DNA from 2 places in the Paenibacillus sp. VMFN-D1 genome. Region 1 is predicted to be linked to the other one. Evidence: riboswitches for the same ligand, from Rfam matches in the RefSeq annotation. Region 1 holds a riboswitch; the other holds the start of a gene.

What was found. A riboswitch is a leader RNA that binds a small molecule or an ion and turns the genes downstream of it on or off. The one in region 1 is predicted to bind cobalamin.
Region 2: it holds a riboswitch for cobalamin, as region 1 does, so the genes downstream of both, C7820_RS16430 (ABC transporter substrate-binding protein) here and C7820_RS21645 (ribonucleoside-diphosphate reductase subunit alpha) in region 1, are expected to answer to the same signal.

Annotation. Positions count from the first base shown of each region.
Region 1 is NZ_QRDU01000003.1:132,925-140,950, reverse strand. Features, by position in the region: gene serS (serine--tRNA ligase) at 1-974, opposite strand, end outside; gene C7820_RS33530 (hypothetical protein) at 964-1,140, shown strand; gene C7820_RS21665 (MarR family winged helix-turn-helix transcriptional regulator) at 1,315-1,785, opposite strand; gene C7820_RS21660 (DUF1328 domain-containing protein) at 1,940-2,104, shown strand; gene C7820_RS21655 (M50 family metallopeptidase) at 2,225-2,923, opposite strand; gene C7820_RS21650 (ribonucleotide-diphosphate reductase subunit beta) at 3,065-4,096, opposite strand; gene C7820_RS21645 (ribonucleoside-diphosphate reductase subunit alpha) at 4,608-6,941, opposite strand; cobalamin riboswitch at 7,176-7,399, opposite strand; gene C7820_RS21640 (MTH1187 family thiamine-binding protein) at 7,688-7,990, shown strand.
Region 2 is NZ_QRDU01000002.1:252,340-260,365, reverse strand. Features, by position in the region: gene cobS (adenosylcobinamide-GDP ribazoletransferase) at 1-53, opposite strand, end outside; gene cobU (bifunctional adenosylcobinamide kinase/adenosylcobinamide-phosphate guanylyltransferase) at 50-643, opposite strand; gene cobT (nicotinate-nucleotide--dimethylbenzimidazole phosphoribosyltransferase) at 640-1,710, opposite strand; gene C7820_RS16440 (ABC transporter ATP-binding protein) at 1,804-2,583, opposite strand; gene C7820_RS16435 (FecCD family ABC transporter permease) at 2,580-3,626, opposite strand; gene C7820_RS16430 (ABC transporter substrate-binding protein) at 3,626-4,639, opposite strand; cobalamin riboswitch at 4,992-5,209, opposite strand; gene C7820_RS16425 (histidine phosphatase family protein) at 5,493-6,434, opposite strand; gene cbiB (adenosylcobinamide-phosphate synthase CbiB) at 6,422-7,393, opposite strand; gene C7820_RS16415 (adenosylcobinamide amidohydrolase) at 7,390-8,026, opposite strand, start outside.

The DNA.
Region 1 (8,026 bases):
GTGCAGACGGCCATCACCCGGTAAGGAAGCTCCAGCAGACGCAGGATCTCCTCGGCATGGCCGGTGATTTCCTGAAGCATCGCCTCCGACGCTGCGGGATCGTTCTCGCAGAGGACGACCTGCTCGACCTTGGCGAACTGGTGGACACGGTACAAGCCGCGTACGTCGCGGCCCGCCGAGCCGATTTCCCGGCGGAAGCAGCTCGACACGCCCGCGAGCCGGATAGGAAGGGCGGCGTCGATCACTTCGTCGCTGTAGTACGACACCAGCGACACCTCCGAAGTGCCGACGAGCCACTTGTCCTCACCGGCCAGCTCATAGGTCTGATCCTTCCCGGTAGGGAAGAATCCCGAGCGGGCCAGCGCTTCGGGACGGACCATGACCGGCACGTCCATCGGCGTAAATCCGTGCGACGCAAGGAGGTCAATCGCCAGGCGCTGCACGGCCAGATGCAGGAACAGGCCAGCTCCCTTCAAATAATAGCTGCGGCTGCCCGCCGTCTTGACCCCGCGCGGAATATCGAACAGATCATGCAGCTCGCCGAGCGTGACATGATCCTTCATCTCAAAATCGAATTGCCGCGGCGTCCCGATCCGGCGGACTTCCACATTGTCGCTGTCGTCCTTGCCAATCGGCGTGTCCTCCGAGACAACGTTGGGGGCGAGCAGCATCAGTTCCTCAAATTTGCTGGTTGCCTCGCGCAGACCGGCTTCGCAGCCGTCCAGGCTGCGGTTAATCTCCTTTACTTGGCGCTTAAGCCGCTCTGCGGCTTCGTCCTGGCCCTGCTTCAGCAGCCCCGCGATGATCTTGGTCAGCTCATTGCGCTGCGCCCTTAGCGATTCCGTCTCCTGCAGCAGCCTTCTTCGCTTCTCGTCCCATTCCAGCAGATCGTCCACCTGAAAGGGGATGTTTTTTTGCTCCGCGACTTGCTGTACCTGCTCCTGATGGTCACGGATGAACTGAATGTTTAGCATCGATACCGTCTCCTTTGTCTCTTTGTCCTGTAAAAATGCAAAAAGCGCCCTCATCCCTTGGGACGAGGAGCGCTTGCTCGCGGTGCCACCCAATTTGACCAGCCTGCCCGAAGGCAGTGCCGATCCGCTTGGTTCCGCGATAACGGACGGAGGCCGGTTAACTTAGAGAGAGAATGGTGAAGCCGCTGCACCGTTGTGCTGCGTACACATGGGAATCGCCATCCGCTCCGGTCGAAAACGCCTCACAGTTGGATGCTGTTCATCGGCGTAATGTCACTGTTCAGTTCTTTGCGGTTTAGTATAGCGTAAACCGATCAAAAGCACAATATACGTACATCCCTTACCTGGATGAATACTCCTCCAAAAGCTTTTGTATGCTTTGGTGAATGCGGAGCAGGCTCTCCACATCGGAAGCGGGGAGCTGCTCAAGGGCATACGCCATAGCTTGGTAGGAGCGGGGCTTAGCCGCCGACTGAAGGGAACGCTCCCGTCCATCAGCGGTAAGGCTCAGCTTGACCTCCCTGCGGTCTGTCTCGGAGATAACACGGTCCACCAGTCCCGATTGGACGAGGCCTTCCACTTGAACGCTAAGGGTGCTTTTAGGAGAAGAGAGACGCTCGGTTAATTCTCTTAGTGTCATGCCGGGCGCGGTATACAGCGTGTTCAGGATGGCGAGCTGCAGCACGGTTAATCCCAGGCCCTCCGCGTTGCTGCGGGTAAACTCCAGAAGGCGTTTTTGAATGCCAGAAAAGGATTGAACGACTTCACCGGCCAGCTTGATTTGAGGATCTTGGCGTTCTTGGTGATCCATGGCTCAGGCAACCTTTCGTTTATTAATTTGTTCAATGATGAACAGTTCGAGTATGGACAAATTATATGCGGATCTGGGGCATTTTTCAAGGTTCAAATCTCCGATTCAGGGTTAAAAACAAGTACCACATTCTAACGAAAGAAAGGTGATCACGATGATCGGACTCGCGATTTTGTTTTTGATCATTGCCATCGTAGCTGCGATTTTCGGCTTCTTCGGCATCGTTTCTGCGCTCGTTGGCGTCGCAAAGGTGCTGTTCTTCGTCTTCCTGATCCTGTTTATTCTGTCGCTGATTTTTGGCAGAAGACGGAGCAGTTGACGCTAGCTGCGCCGCTGATCCCGTTCATACGAACACTCGATAAGAGCAGAAAAGGCTTGCGCCCACATACGTGTGGGACAAGCCTTTTTTTGGGTTGAGAGAATTCGAAACGCATACGTTTTATCCGGTCCGCATGCTGGTATTTGCAGCAGGCTTTCGCGCGGGCTTCCGCCAAAACAAGGTCAGGCTTTGGGTGGTGCACCAAAGCGCAAACAGCAGAAACAGCACCGACCAGGCTATGGCAGGGAGCACCGTCATGTGGGCCAGGTTGGCCGCGTCACCGGCCTGCCGCGGATGGGTCAGGGAAGTGATGGCCAGGGTAAGCGGCCCGACAACCGATTCTTCCAGGCAAAGGAAGGCGAGCAGAAGGTAATAGAAGTTGCGCACGGTGCTGCCCAGCAAATAAAACACGATGTTCAGCGCCATAAAGATGACGAGCCACCAAACGCCGTAGCTGTTCCGGACAAAAAAGAGCAGGTTGACGGCAGCCAGCAGCGTGATCAGGATCAGCCCGGCGGCCTGCTTGCGTTTCGCGTACCCGTAGAATAGAAGTACAGCGAAGATGGATGCGATCGTATACCCCGACAGCGAGACGAGCACGGAGCTCCAGCCGGAGGATAAATAGGAGTAGGTGGTCCCGCTGTGATCGGCATTGAGCTCGATGCGCAGAACCCTTCCGGAGAGCAGCAGGGTGACGACCGCATGGCCGAACTCATGAATCATCGTATCCAGGGTGCGGAACCAGGAGGAGAACGGGATCAGCCGGGTCAGAATCGCGGATGCGACAAGAAACAATACAGCCTTCAAGGATTTATTCACGGGCAACGGGCAGCTCCTTTCCAAACGGTAACATGCGGATCTAATCTTTTGTTCCATCATACACGATCCAATGAAAAAGGGAAGCGCAGCGGAGCTGCACTTCCCGGTTGTTGCGAAACTAGTATATTGCAGGCGAGCGGCTTACAGATCGTCGAATCCGTTGTCGTCGCCGACTTTGCCGTAGTTGCGGGATTTGGCTTCAAAAAAGTCCGTTTTGGTGGCGTTCAGCGCCTCGTCGGAGAAAGGACGAATCCATGGCATGCAGTTGGAATCCACGCCTTCGTAGCCTTTTTCCATCCCCATCATTTTCAGGCGTTTGTTGGCGATGTATTTGATGTAGTCGGACAGCTCATTCAAATCGATGCCTTTGACCTCGCTGAGCGTGTAATGCGCCCAGTTCGTTTCCAGCTCAACCGCCCGGTCGATCGTGCGGTAGACGTAGTCCATGTTCTCCTTCGTGTTCAGCTCAGGGAAATCCTTAAGCAGCTGCTTGAACACTTCGCCGAAGAAGTAGCAGTGCTGGTTCTCGTCGCGCTGGATGTAGGAGATCATTTGGCTGGTCGCCATCATCTTCTGGTCACGGGCCAGGTTGTAGAAGAAGGCGAACGTGCTGTAGAAGAAAATGCCTTCCAGGATCAGGTCGGCCACAAGTGCTCTAAAGAACGTTGTCGGATTCTGCTCGTCGCGGAACTCCTGGTAAATTTCCGAGATGAAACGGTTGCGGTCGAGCAGCACCGGATCATGCTTCCAGTATTCGAAAATCTCTTTCTGCTCCTGCTCCGATACGATCGAAGAAAGCACGTAGGAGTAGGATTGGTTGTGCACGACTTCCTGCTGCCCGATGATAGCCGAGATGGCCTCCAGCGAGGAATCGGTAAAATAACGCTTTACGTCGCCGATGAACATCGTCTGCATCGAGTCCAGCACGGCTAGCAAAGAAATGTTGATCTTGAAGGTGCGCTGCTCTTCCGGATCGAGGTTGACGAACTGCTGCGCGTCTTTGGCCATCGGAATTTCGTCGGCGATCCAGTGGTTCAGCAGCAGAACTTTATACAATTTGTACATATGGGGCATACGGATATCGTTCCAGTTCAGGATGCCCGAGCATTCTCCTTCGATGATGCGGGTCGAGCGGTTCGGCGCTTCGGTGTTAAAAATCTTTTGCATTTGCATACTCGATTCCTCCTCGTAGTTCTGTTTTTACTTGCTTATATATCAACATCCACCGCAGAATGCTGTAATCCATATCAGTTGATCTAAATCATTCATCTCTTTCCCAAAAAATCTGTCTAAATGGTTTTGTACTTATCATGATGCAGTAGTGTATTTATAAGGTTTGATACAGTAGCTCTTTCCCGTTTTTAGTTGGCAGTTTAGCCGGACGCGTGGCGAGCTCCCGCATTTTGCAAAGCAAAACAGGGAGCAAAGCCGCGCGACGCAAGAGGTCTCCGAGAATCGAGGAGACCACCACTCGCACCGCTCAAACGTAAAAGCGTGTCCCCCATAACCTGCAAAGCAGGAGGGGGACGAAAGCGACTCTCAGCACATATTCACATCAAAAAAATCCGCCACCCGCCGGTCATCCGCCAACATTCCGGGTGTCCAGAGGGCAGCGCCCTCGGGGCCCTCCCTTGGAAGGGAGGGTTTGGGAGGGATCGAAAAAGGTTTTAGCTTTTAACAAATTTTACGATGCACACGACTCGCACTCTTCAATCGTCAGCGCACGGCTGCGGACGTAGTACGTCGTTTTGATGCCGGCTTTCCAGGCGTGAAGGTGAAGCTCCAGGAATTCCGTCGCCCGGATATCCGGACGAACGTACAGATTGAAGCTTTGAGCCTGGTCGATATGGCGCTGACGCGCCGCGGCCATCTTGATAGACCAATGCTGGTCAATCAGGAATGCCGTTTTGTAATACCAGATCGTCTTCTCGGACAGGTCCGGAGCCGGGTTGGCGATCTTGTAGGTCGTTTTTTCCTCGTAAGACAGAAGGTCGTACAGCGGATCGATGCTGGCGGTGGAGCCGGCAATGATCGAAGTCGAGCCGTTCGGCGCAATGGCGAACAGCCAGGCGTTGCGGACGCCGTTCTGCTGCACTTCCTGCTGGAGCTCTTTCCACTGCTCGGTGGTAACGAACTTGCCTTCATGCTCGCCGTCGACATAACCGCGGCTGGTGAAGTAAGCGCCGTTCTCCCAGTCGGAGCCTTTGAACTTCGGATAGTGGCCTTTTTCTTTGGCCAGCTCCATACTGGATTTGACGAGCAGGTAGTTGATTTTTTCGTATAGATTGTCGTTATATTCAACCGCTTCGTCGGACTCCCAACGGATGCCTTCAAGGGCGAGCAGGTGATGCAGGCCGAAGGTGCCGAGTCCAACCGCACGGTATTGGCTGTTCGTATATTGGGCTTGCAGGACTTCAATGTTGTTGATGTCGATGACGTTATCCAGCATGCGTACCTGGATCGGCACCAGACGGTCCAGCACATTGTCCGGAACGGCACGGGCCAGGTGAATCGAGTTCAGGTTGCAGACGACGAAGTCGCCGGGAACCTTGGAAATGACGATCCGGGTTTGGCCGTCTTTGGTCACGAGTTCTTCTTTTTCCACCACGGTGGCGGACTGGTTCTGCATAATTTCGGTGCACAGGTTGGACGAGTAGATCATGCCATGTGCACGGTTCGGGTTCGCACGGTTGACGGTATCCCGGTAGAACATGTACGGCGTGCCGGTTTCCAGCTGCGATTTCATGATGCGCTTCATAATGTCGATCGCAGGCACCGTAATTCTTGGAAGCAGCGGGTGGGCAACCGCCTCGGCGTACTTCTCGCGGAACGATCCTTGTCCGACCGTTTCGTCATAATAATCCTCAAGACCCGCCGGACGGCCGTTGGCATCCTTCCAGCCCATGATCTTCTTCACTTCATGCGGGCAGAACAGGCTCCACTCGCTGCGAGCTTCGACCGCCTCCATAAACAGGTCAGGCAGGCACACGCCATGGAACACGTCATGCGCTCTCATGCGCTCGTCACCGTTGTTCAGCTTCAGGTCCAGGAAGGCCAGGATGTCTTTGTGGAAGACGTCCAGGTAGACGGCAACCGCACCTTTACGGGTACCGAGCTGGTCAACGCTGACCGCCGTGTTGTTCAGCTGGCGGATCCAAGGGATGACGCCGGAGCTGGTGTTCTTGTGACCGCGGATGTCGGAGCCGCGCGCCCGGACTTTACCGAGGTAGACGCCGATGCCGCCGCCCATTTTGCTGAGACGGGCCACGTCGGTATTGGAGTCGAAAATCCCTTCCAGCGAGTCGTCCACCGTGTCGATAAAGCAGCTGGACAGCTGTCCGGCGACCTTCTTTCCGGCGTTGGACATCGTTGGCGTAGCGGCGGTCATGTATAGGTTGCTCATGGCCCAATACGCTTCCTTCACGAGCTCAAGGCGCTTGTCCTCTGGCTCGGTGTGCATCAGGTACATGGCGATGACCATGTAGCGCTCCTGCGGGAGCTCCATGACGCGTCCGTCGAAATCATGCGCCAGGTAGCGGTCGGACAGGGTCAGCAGCCCGATATAGTCGAACAGCAGGTCGCATTTGTAATCGATGCAGCGGCCCAATTCTTCAATTTGCTCTTTGGTATAGCAGGTGAGGAGCTCCTCGCGGTAGATTCCTTTTTGCACCAGCTCGGTAATGAGAGGGTAGAACGCACCATATGGCTCGTCAGGATAGGCTTTGTAGCGGCGGTTGTAAGCGGCCTTCTTGTACAGGGAGGTCAGCAGCGAGCGCGCTGCGGCGAACTTCCAGTTCGGCTCCTCCTTGGTGACCAGCTCAAGCGCCGACATCGTGAACGCGCTGCTGATTTCGTCGCCGGTGACTTCCTCGCGGCGCAGTTTGCTCTGCACGCCCCGGAGGAGGCGCTCCTTGTCCAGGGTCTCCAGCCCCTCCAGGATTCGGTCGGCATAAACGGAGAGACGGATTTCATCAAAAGCCAGCTGGCGGTTGTTCGGTTTGGTAACGAGCTGCGGCATGGTGCAGATCTCCTTTCAAAGTTTGTATATTTGGTATAACGGAAAGTAGGACGATGCTGTTAAGAGGGAGCTCTTGCTGTGCTTGCCCATACAAAAGGCATTTCCGAAGAACCTGAAGCACAGGTACGAAAATGCCGCTAGATCCCGTATGCCCTATTTACGAGCATGGGAAAAAATATCTATCATCCTATGTATAGATATCGACTGGCATCACGCACCTATTCCTCGTAGGCCTTTCGTGAGACAAAACAGGCAGGTCTCCTGACTCCCGAAAATGCGATATTCGGCGCCTTCCCGTCCGCATTGACGGACAGTGGCCTTAGCCGATATCGTGCCGAAAGCTCGGAGCTCTCGGCCTTCCGGTTACAGTGGCGGGACCGTGACGGATTCACACCGTGCTTCCCTATTATGAACGCCTGGCAAATTCAGCCGTGTTCACCTGTTTCCACTATATTTGGTTGCTTTCATACTAATTTAACCCAATATCTTGTGTTTGTAAACATAGTTCCTCTTAAAAGACGAGCAATGAGAATTATACCAGATGGACCCCCGGGGCGCTACTGTGAACCATTGGAGATTAACCTCTAGAGGGGGCTGAAAAGGTAGAAATCGGGCGGAATTTGCAGGAAAAACGCGAATAAAAAATTTTGCGGGCTATCCTTTTGCGATTCCGCAGGCGGTCGGGTACAATAAAATTAGGAATAAAGTTCGATCCGCTTGCAAAAGGATAAAGGAGGCGCACGACCATGGCAATTGCAGAGGTAACGATCATTCCGATCGGAACGGCAACGACCAGCCTGAGCTCCTATGTGGCACAAATGCAGCAGGTGCTGGCGGAGCAGAAGGGGATCAGCTACGAGCTGACGTCGATGAGCACGATCATCGAGGGGGCTCTTCCGGATGTATGGCAGGCGATAGCGGCCCTTCACGAAGCACCGTTCCTGGCCGGCGCGCAGCGCGTATCCACTTCGGTCAAAATCGACGACAGACGGGACAAAGCCTCTTCCAGCGCCCAGAAGCTGCAATCGGTCCGCGACAAATTGAAATAAATTCCAATCGCAATGAAGTATTGCATTTTGGAGAAG
Region 2 (8,026 bases), on a different contig from region 1:
AAACGGGTCAAAAATTGAAAAGCGGCCGCAGCCGCCTGAACGTTCATTTTCATAGGTGATACTCCCTGCTCTTGAGCTCGATCGGAATGCCGGCCGTCACCAGAAAAACCTGGTCGCTGACGGCCGCTACCTTGCGGTTCAAGATCCCCGCATAATCGCGGAACACCCGACCCAGCAGGTATTCCGGCACGATGCCGTCGCCGACCTCATTGGTGACCAGCACCAGCGGAGCGGGATACGCCTGAATCTGCTCCACGAGTTGGTTGATGGCCTCCATGAGGCGTGACTCCATATCCTCCTCGCCCTCCAGCGCCAGGAGCGTATTGGACAGCCACAAGGTCAGGCAGTCCACCAGCACGGCCGGCGCACGATCTTCCGCGGATGAAGTTGCGCCAGCGGGATCAGCCTGCCCGGTGCGCAGCGTCTGCAGCAGCTCCGCCAGCCGCAGCGGCTCCTCCCGGGTTTCCCAGGGATACGCCGCCTCCGTGCGCTGCTGCCGATGGAGGGCGATCCGCTCCTCCATCTCCCGGTCAAAGGCCTGCGCCGTCGCCACGTACACCGCCTGGCCAGCGTGGGCCATCATCCAGCGCTCCGCAAAGGAGCTCTTGCCGCTGCGGGCGCCGCCCGTTACGAGTACGCTCACTCGGACGTCACCGCCTCGCCGCCGGAGATGCCGGCGCTTTCGAAGGTGGCCATCTCGCGCACGATGCGGCACGCCGCGTCCACCAGCGTCAGGCCGAGCACGCCGCCGGTGCCTTCGCCGATGCGCATGTCCAAGTCAAGCATCGGCGCCAGCCCGAGCTCCTGCAGCAGCAGGCGGTGCCCCTGCTCATGCGAGGCGTGGGACGCGATCATGTATTCCGCGGCCAGCGGACAGATTGCCCGCGCCAGCAGAGCAGCGGCGCTCGAAATAAACCCGTCGATGACCACGGGACATCGATGGGCGGCCGCGCCGAGGATGACCCCGGCCAGGCCGCCGATTTCGAGCCCGCCGACCTTGGCGAGCACATCGATCGGGTCGGCCGCGTCCGGCGCGTTGACGGCGAGCGCCTTCTCGATGACGCCAATCTTATGAAGCAGGCGCTCGTCGGTCAGGCCTGTCCCGCGTCCGGCTGCTTCCTTGACCGGCGTGCCGGTCAGCGCGCACATGACGGCCGAGCTGGCCGTCGTGTTGCCGATGCCCATTTCGCCGGTAACGAAGATGCGGACGCCTTGCGCCACCGCTTCCCCGACGACGGCGATGCCGGTCAGGATCGACTGCTCCGCTTCCTCGCGGGTCATCGCCGGCCCCTTGGCCATATTGGCCGTCCCGTACCGCACCTTGCGGGACACCAGCTGCGGATGGGCAAGGTCACTCTTCACCCCGATGTCGACGCAGACGATGTCCGCGCCGGCCTGCCGCGACAGCACGTTGACCGCTGCGCCTCCGGCGAGAAAATTGAGGATCATTTGCGGCGTCACTTCCTGCGGGAAGGCGCTGACACCTTCCTCGCACACGCCGTGGTCCGCAGCCATGATGATAACCTCTTTGCGCTCGAACAGCGGTTTCGTCTCGCCGGTTATGCCGGCCAGGCGGATTGCCAGCGACTCCAGCTTGCCGAGGCTGCCCGGCGGCACCGTCAGGTTGGCGATATGGGCTGCCGCCTCCTTCGACGCGGTCTCATCCAGGGGCTGAATCCGCTCCACGTACTGCTTCACAAGTTCGTTCATCTTGCATCTACTCCCTCTCTCGTAAAACTGCCTTCAAACCGATCAACTCACAGCCCGCCTACTTCCGCACTCGTTCTCCGAGCTGCTTTAATCCTACCGCTGCCTAGTCACCAGTACCTGCGGAATACCGCTGACCGGATGGGGAACGATGACCGGCTCAATGCCGTACACCAGACGGATCGTTTCCTCGGTCAACATGTCTTCCGGCGTTCCCATTCCGACCGCCTGCCCGTCCCTTAATACCAGCAGTTTATCACAAAACTGCGCCGCCAGGTTCAAATCATGCAGGACGGCGACGACCGTGATGCCCTCTTCCTTCCGCCACTGCGCCACCAGCTCCATGAACTGGTGCTGGTAACGGATGTCCAGGTAAGTCGTCGGCTCGTCAAGCAGCAGAATCTGCGGCTCCTGCGCCATCACTTTGCCAAGGGCGACGCGCTGGCGCTGCCCGCCGCTCAGCTCATCCAAGGGGCGGTCGGCAAGTTCGTGCAGCTGCAGCTTATCCATAATGCCCTCAATCAGGACGTCAGGATCGCCGCCCTCGTCCCGTCCGAGCCAATCCTGATACGGGTAACGTCCCATCTCCAGCACTTCCCTGACCGGATAATGAACAGGAGGAAGGCCGTCCTGCTGGAGAACGGCCATCATGCGGGAAAGGATTTTCCGGTTATAGGCAGAGGCAGGTTTACCGTGAATCAGTACCTCGCCGCTGCTGGCCTTTTCCACGCCGGAAACCAGCTGCAGCAGCGTCGACTTGCCGCTGCCGTTCGGCCCGATAATCCCCCACCATTCGCCTTCCTGGACCGACCAGTTGAGGCCATGGAGAGCTGTAATGCCGCCATACTGCTTCCCTGCTTCCCTGATCTCGATCATGTCCATCTCCCCTTCCGCTGCTTTTTGTTCCGGTACAGCAAATAGGCAAAAAACGGAGCGCCTACGAAGGCCGTCACCACGCCGAGTGGAATCTCGGTCGGCGCCAGCAGGGAACGGGCGATCGTGTCGGCCCAGACCATAAAGACAGCTCCGCCGATGGCCGACAGCGGCACGATCAACCGGTAATCGGGACCGGTGATCAGCCGGATCACATGCGGAATGACGAGTCCGACGAACCCGATAATGCCCGCAACCGACACCGCGGCAGCCGTGAGCAGCGTGCTGACGAGCAGCACCCCCAGCTTCACGCGATCCACGTTCATCCCCATATGGGCCGCCTGCCGCTCACCTAAGGACAATAGATTCAGCGCGCGGGCCCGGCTCCAGACCACCGCAAATCCCACCAGAAAATACGGCAAAAGGATGGCCGTATACGACCATCCACGCAGGCTGAGGCTGCCCATTGTCCAATATATAATTTCATTGATCGTCCGGTTCGACATCGCCGAAAGGAAGGATACGACCGCTCCGAGAAAGGACTGCATTACCACACCGGACAGAATCAGACTGTTCGTCGGAATTTTCCCGCTCTCCCTGGCCAACGCGATGACCATCCACAGCGTCAGCATCCCGGTCACGAAAGCGACCGCAGGCAGCGTCCAGCCGCCGAAAAACGAATACTGCAGCCCGAAAAAGATCAGGAACGACGCGCCTACTGCCGACCCCGAGGAAACCCCGAGCGTAAACGGATCAGCGAGCGGGTTGCGCAGCACCCCCTGGAACCCCGAGCCGGCCACGGCCAAAGCCGCGCCGACCAGCATGCCCAGTAGAATCCGCGGCAGCCGAACCTTCACGATAATCTGCTCAAACGATGCGTTCCACGTCGGGTCGATATGGCTCCCGATCCATGGAATCCGGTGCAGTAGAATGAGGGCGATGTCACGGACCGGCAGCGCGACCGAGCCAATCCCCAGACAGATCAGCAGGGTCAGGACGAGCAGGACGATGCCGATTCCTCCATAGCCTGCCAGCTTTTTGCTCATTATTTAAACAGGTCCGGATAAATGGCTTTCGCCACTTCCTTCAAGCCCTGCGTGACACGCGGGCCCGGACGGCTCAGCAGATTGTCGTCAAGACCGATGACCGCGTCGTTCTTCACGGCTGTAATCTGGTCCCAGCCGCTGCGGCCTTTAATGATATCGCCAAGGCTTTTCTTCGTCTTCTCGTCGATGACGCTGTTGGCATACAAAATCACGTCCGGATTGTCCTTGATGATTTTCTCTTCGCTGATTTCATTCCATCCAACTGTATCAGAAGCAATATTAGTTCCACCAGCAAGATTAATTATCTCATCCATAAATACTCCTTTGCCCGCTGTCCAGCCTGGGGAGAATTCAATATATACCTTTTTCTTCTGCTCCGGCGTCAGCGATTTTACCGCTTCAGTAACCTCATTTTCCTCCTGCTTCATCTTTTCGACCACCGCTTTGGCTTCCGCCTGATGATCGGTGATGAGGCCGTAGGTTTCGATATTTTTGATGACGTCATCGACCGTTTTCGGATCGGTCTTGAAAATTTGAATGCCGAGGTCGCGCAGCTTCTTCACCGCTTCCTTGCTCATCGAAATGCCCGTGAACACGATGTCCGGCTGGGCCGCAATGATCGCTTCCTCGTTCGGTTTAGCAATGCCGCCCATTTTCGCCTTGGACTTGGCTGCTTCCGGATAATCATCATAATCGGACACCCCAACGATCTCGCTGTCCAGCCCAATCGCAAAGAGTGCCTCCGTTTCCGCCGGAGATACCGAGATGATATGCTTCGGCGCTTCCTTGAAAGTAAAGGACTCTCCGGTCGCATCCTGAATGGTCAGCGGATAGGTTGTTTTCAGTTCGTCTGTCTTTGTCTGCGACGCGCTGTTATCCGTGCTTTGCTCCGTTTGGGCAGCAGGCTGCTGCGAGGCGGAGCTGTCTTCCTTCTTGGCGCCGCAGGCACTCAGCGATAAGGCAAGCAGCAGCGCCGCAAGGCCTGTGGACCAGCGTTTCAACGTTACGTTCATGATTTCGTTCTCTCCCTCTTTGTCTATCGAATAATTTGCACAAAAGAGGCCTGACCGGTATACGAAAACGGAATAAACCTGACGGAAATGCTAGAGTTGCAGCGCCGCTGCTCACCATGAGCAGGTGTATGGCGTCTGTCGCTCCATTCTTTGTCAACTAAAAAACCCTGACTCTTGTTCGATCAAGAATCAGGGATTACGTCTGCACGGAACATCCCGCGGCATCGCCGCGATGGACCGGTGTGCCTTGTGGCATGCTGCGAGGCCAAGAGTTCAAGCCAATGCTTGCTTGGGCCGCGGCGAACATGCGTTATGAAGGGCACGTGAAACGTAATCCTTTCCTCGAAGGACCGTCATTTCCTCTCGTGAGGCAGGTCTCCTGACTTACAGGCTGGATAAAATCGTCCCCGCCTTCCCATCCCGTGTAGCGGCGGAACAGTGGCTTCCTGGGGACATACCTGTTTACAGTGGCGGGACCGTGCCGGAGTTGCACCGGCTTCCCTTTTCACCCGGATCAACGCTCGCCTTATACGGCAGACAGCTTCCGGGACCTCACAAGCACTCCTATTCAATTATCCTGGCCATGCTTCTTTTGTCCTGATTATAGGGGAAAAGCCTGCGGGTGACAATGGAATTTTTGTGTCCGGCACTTGCCGGGATACATGTCCGGTCGCATGCCGGGGCATGTCCGGACCCGAGCCCGCAAGCATGTCCAACCCCGGGGGAACGGACGATTCGGGAAACACGTCCTCGTATGCCGGCGGCCTGAGTCGATTCGCCGCTTTCTGCTGGCCAGAGTGCAGGCAAGACCCTGACCGGTCAATGCCGACCATTACCTTGTTTGCATCCTCTCTCAAGCTTCATTCACCAGCTTGCCGTTCCAATCGCCGGTTTCTTCAGTGAAGCTCAGCCGGATCCGCAGCAAACTCCCGGGCTGAACATGAACGTCCCAGAAGGACAGCCCCGGGACGAGGCTGACCGCAAGCTGCCGCAAGACGCCGCCATGGGCGACGATCAGCATCTCCGGCGGAACCGGCGCTTCGGGGCTGGTGCCTTCCGGTCCTTCCGACCGGGAAAGAGCCGCCTTGTTGTCATCGCTCGTTTGTGATCCGGGAAGTGCCGCCTCACCAATCTCGATCCTTTGCGATTCGGGCAGTTCCGCCGCGCCAGTCTCATTCCCTTGCGATCCGGGCAGTGCTGCCTCACCAATCTCGATCCTTTGCGATTCGGCAAGTTCCGCCCAGCCAATATCGCTTCCTTTCGATCCGGAAATTGTCACCCCGCCAATTTCGTTCCTTTGCGATTCGGAAAGTGCCGACCCGCCGTCGTTCTGGGCCTCTGCCAGTCTGCTGCATGCCCCTTCCACATCCTTCAACAAGCTGCCGATAAACCCGTCGACCCTCCCGGCAAAATCCGCCCATGACTCCCCGCCCGGCGTCGTCACCTGCTGCGGCGAATCGATCCACTGCCGGTATAGGGGCTCATGCTGCAGCTGCTCATAGGTATGCCCTTCCCAGGCGCCAAAGTCCATTTCCCGCAGCCTCGGGTCATACGTCGCAGTATCTGCGTGCGGCGGACTGATGATCGCCAGTGTCTCCCGGCATCGGGCCAGGTCGCTGCAATATACGCCGTGGAACGCCTTCCCGGCCAGCTCCCGGGCCAGCGGCGCAAGCTCATCCCTGCCGCCCGGATCCAGCGGGATATCCGTATGCCCGAGGTAACGCTTCTCCCGGTTCCACCGCGTCGTGCCGTGCCGGACCAGCAGCAGATCGACCTGTTTCGCTAGGACGTCCATAAGCTGCCCCCTGCCGCCCACAGCACGGCGATGCCCAGCAGAATAAAGATGACCGATACCGTGATAAGCAGCCGGATCGTCATCGTGATGTCGCGCGCCTCCATCGGGCGCAGCGCCTCGCCCATGTAAGCCCGGAACGAGACGACGCCGTGGTACACGTTCTCGCCGCCGAGCCGGATGCCGAGCGCGCCCGCCACCGCGGATTCGGGGAAGCCGCTGTTCGGGCTCGGATGGCGGCGCGCGTCCCGGCGCACGGTGCGCCAGGCTCTGGCGGCGTCCAGACGCAGCAGCCAGGCGGACAGCACTAGGATGCCCGCAGTGATCCGGGCGGGAATGAAGTTGGCGATGTCATCCAGCCTCGCCGACGCCCAGCCAAGATGCAAATATTTGTCGTTCTTGTAGCCGACCATGGAATCGAGCGTGTTCACCGCCCGGTAGGCCATCGCCAGCGGCGCGCCGCCGATGATGGCGTAGAACAGCGGAGAGACGACGGCGTCGACGATATTTTCCGCCACCGTTTCGACCGTGCCGCGGACGATCTCCGGCTCGTCCAGGTGGGCAGTGTCCCGGCCGACGATCATGCCGAGCGACTTGCGCGCCTCCGGCAGGTCGCCGCGCCGCAGATGGCCAAGCACTTCCTTGCCGGCATCCTTCAGGCCCTTGACGGCGATCGTCGTGGCGATGAGCACCGCCTCCACCGCCCAGGCCAGCCACGGATGCACCTGATGCAGTCCCCAGAGCACAAGCCATGTCAGCAGCAGAGAGCCGCCCGCCACGATGACCGGGAGCAGTATCCCCGCCCGCTTGAGTCCTGACGGGCGGGTGGCCCTTGCCCGAATAGCGTTTTCCACCTTTTTGATCGCCTTGCCCATGCCGATGACCGGATGGGGAATCCACCTCGGATCCCCGATGATCCAATCGATGGTAAAAGCTGCGGCTAGGATCCATATTGCGGTCATTTCCGCTCGCTCCAGGCCGCCAGCAGGCCTTCCTTCACCGTGCCGTACACCGCGCGTCCAATCATCGCGCCGAGGTCGGTCGCGGTGCCCGCATAGCGGTGCAGCCCGGCGTAAGCGGCGCTTTGGCTGACGCCGAGGACGACGGCGTCCGTCGTCGTCCCCGTAGCGATCAGCCCATTGTCCGGGTCGCGCACGTCCAGGTCGGCCAGCGCCGCGGCCTTGGCCTCCACCGCCGTCATGACGGCATTCAGCATGGCCGCCTTCGTCAACTGGCCGTCGATGGCCAGCATGATGTTGATCGTTCCCGGCGTATAGGCCGCGAACGTCCGCCGCTCCGAGCCGGCGCGGGCCGCATTGGATACCCCTGCCGTCGTGCAGCAGAACACCGCGGCCTGATCGTTCTTCTCCTCATGCACCGCCGCATGGCGCAGCTGGACCGCCGTCAGCAGCCCCGCTGTCGACTCCAGCGGGTATCCCCACGCCGTGAGCCATTCCTCCGTATCGCGCACCGGGTCGCTGCAGTCATATGTCCGGTCCACATACATATTCGTCACCCGCTGCAGCCTGCCCATGCCGCCTCCGTGAATGGAGCTTCCGAGACTGTCGAGCAGCTCCGGCGCCTCAAGCAGCAAA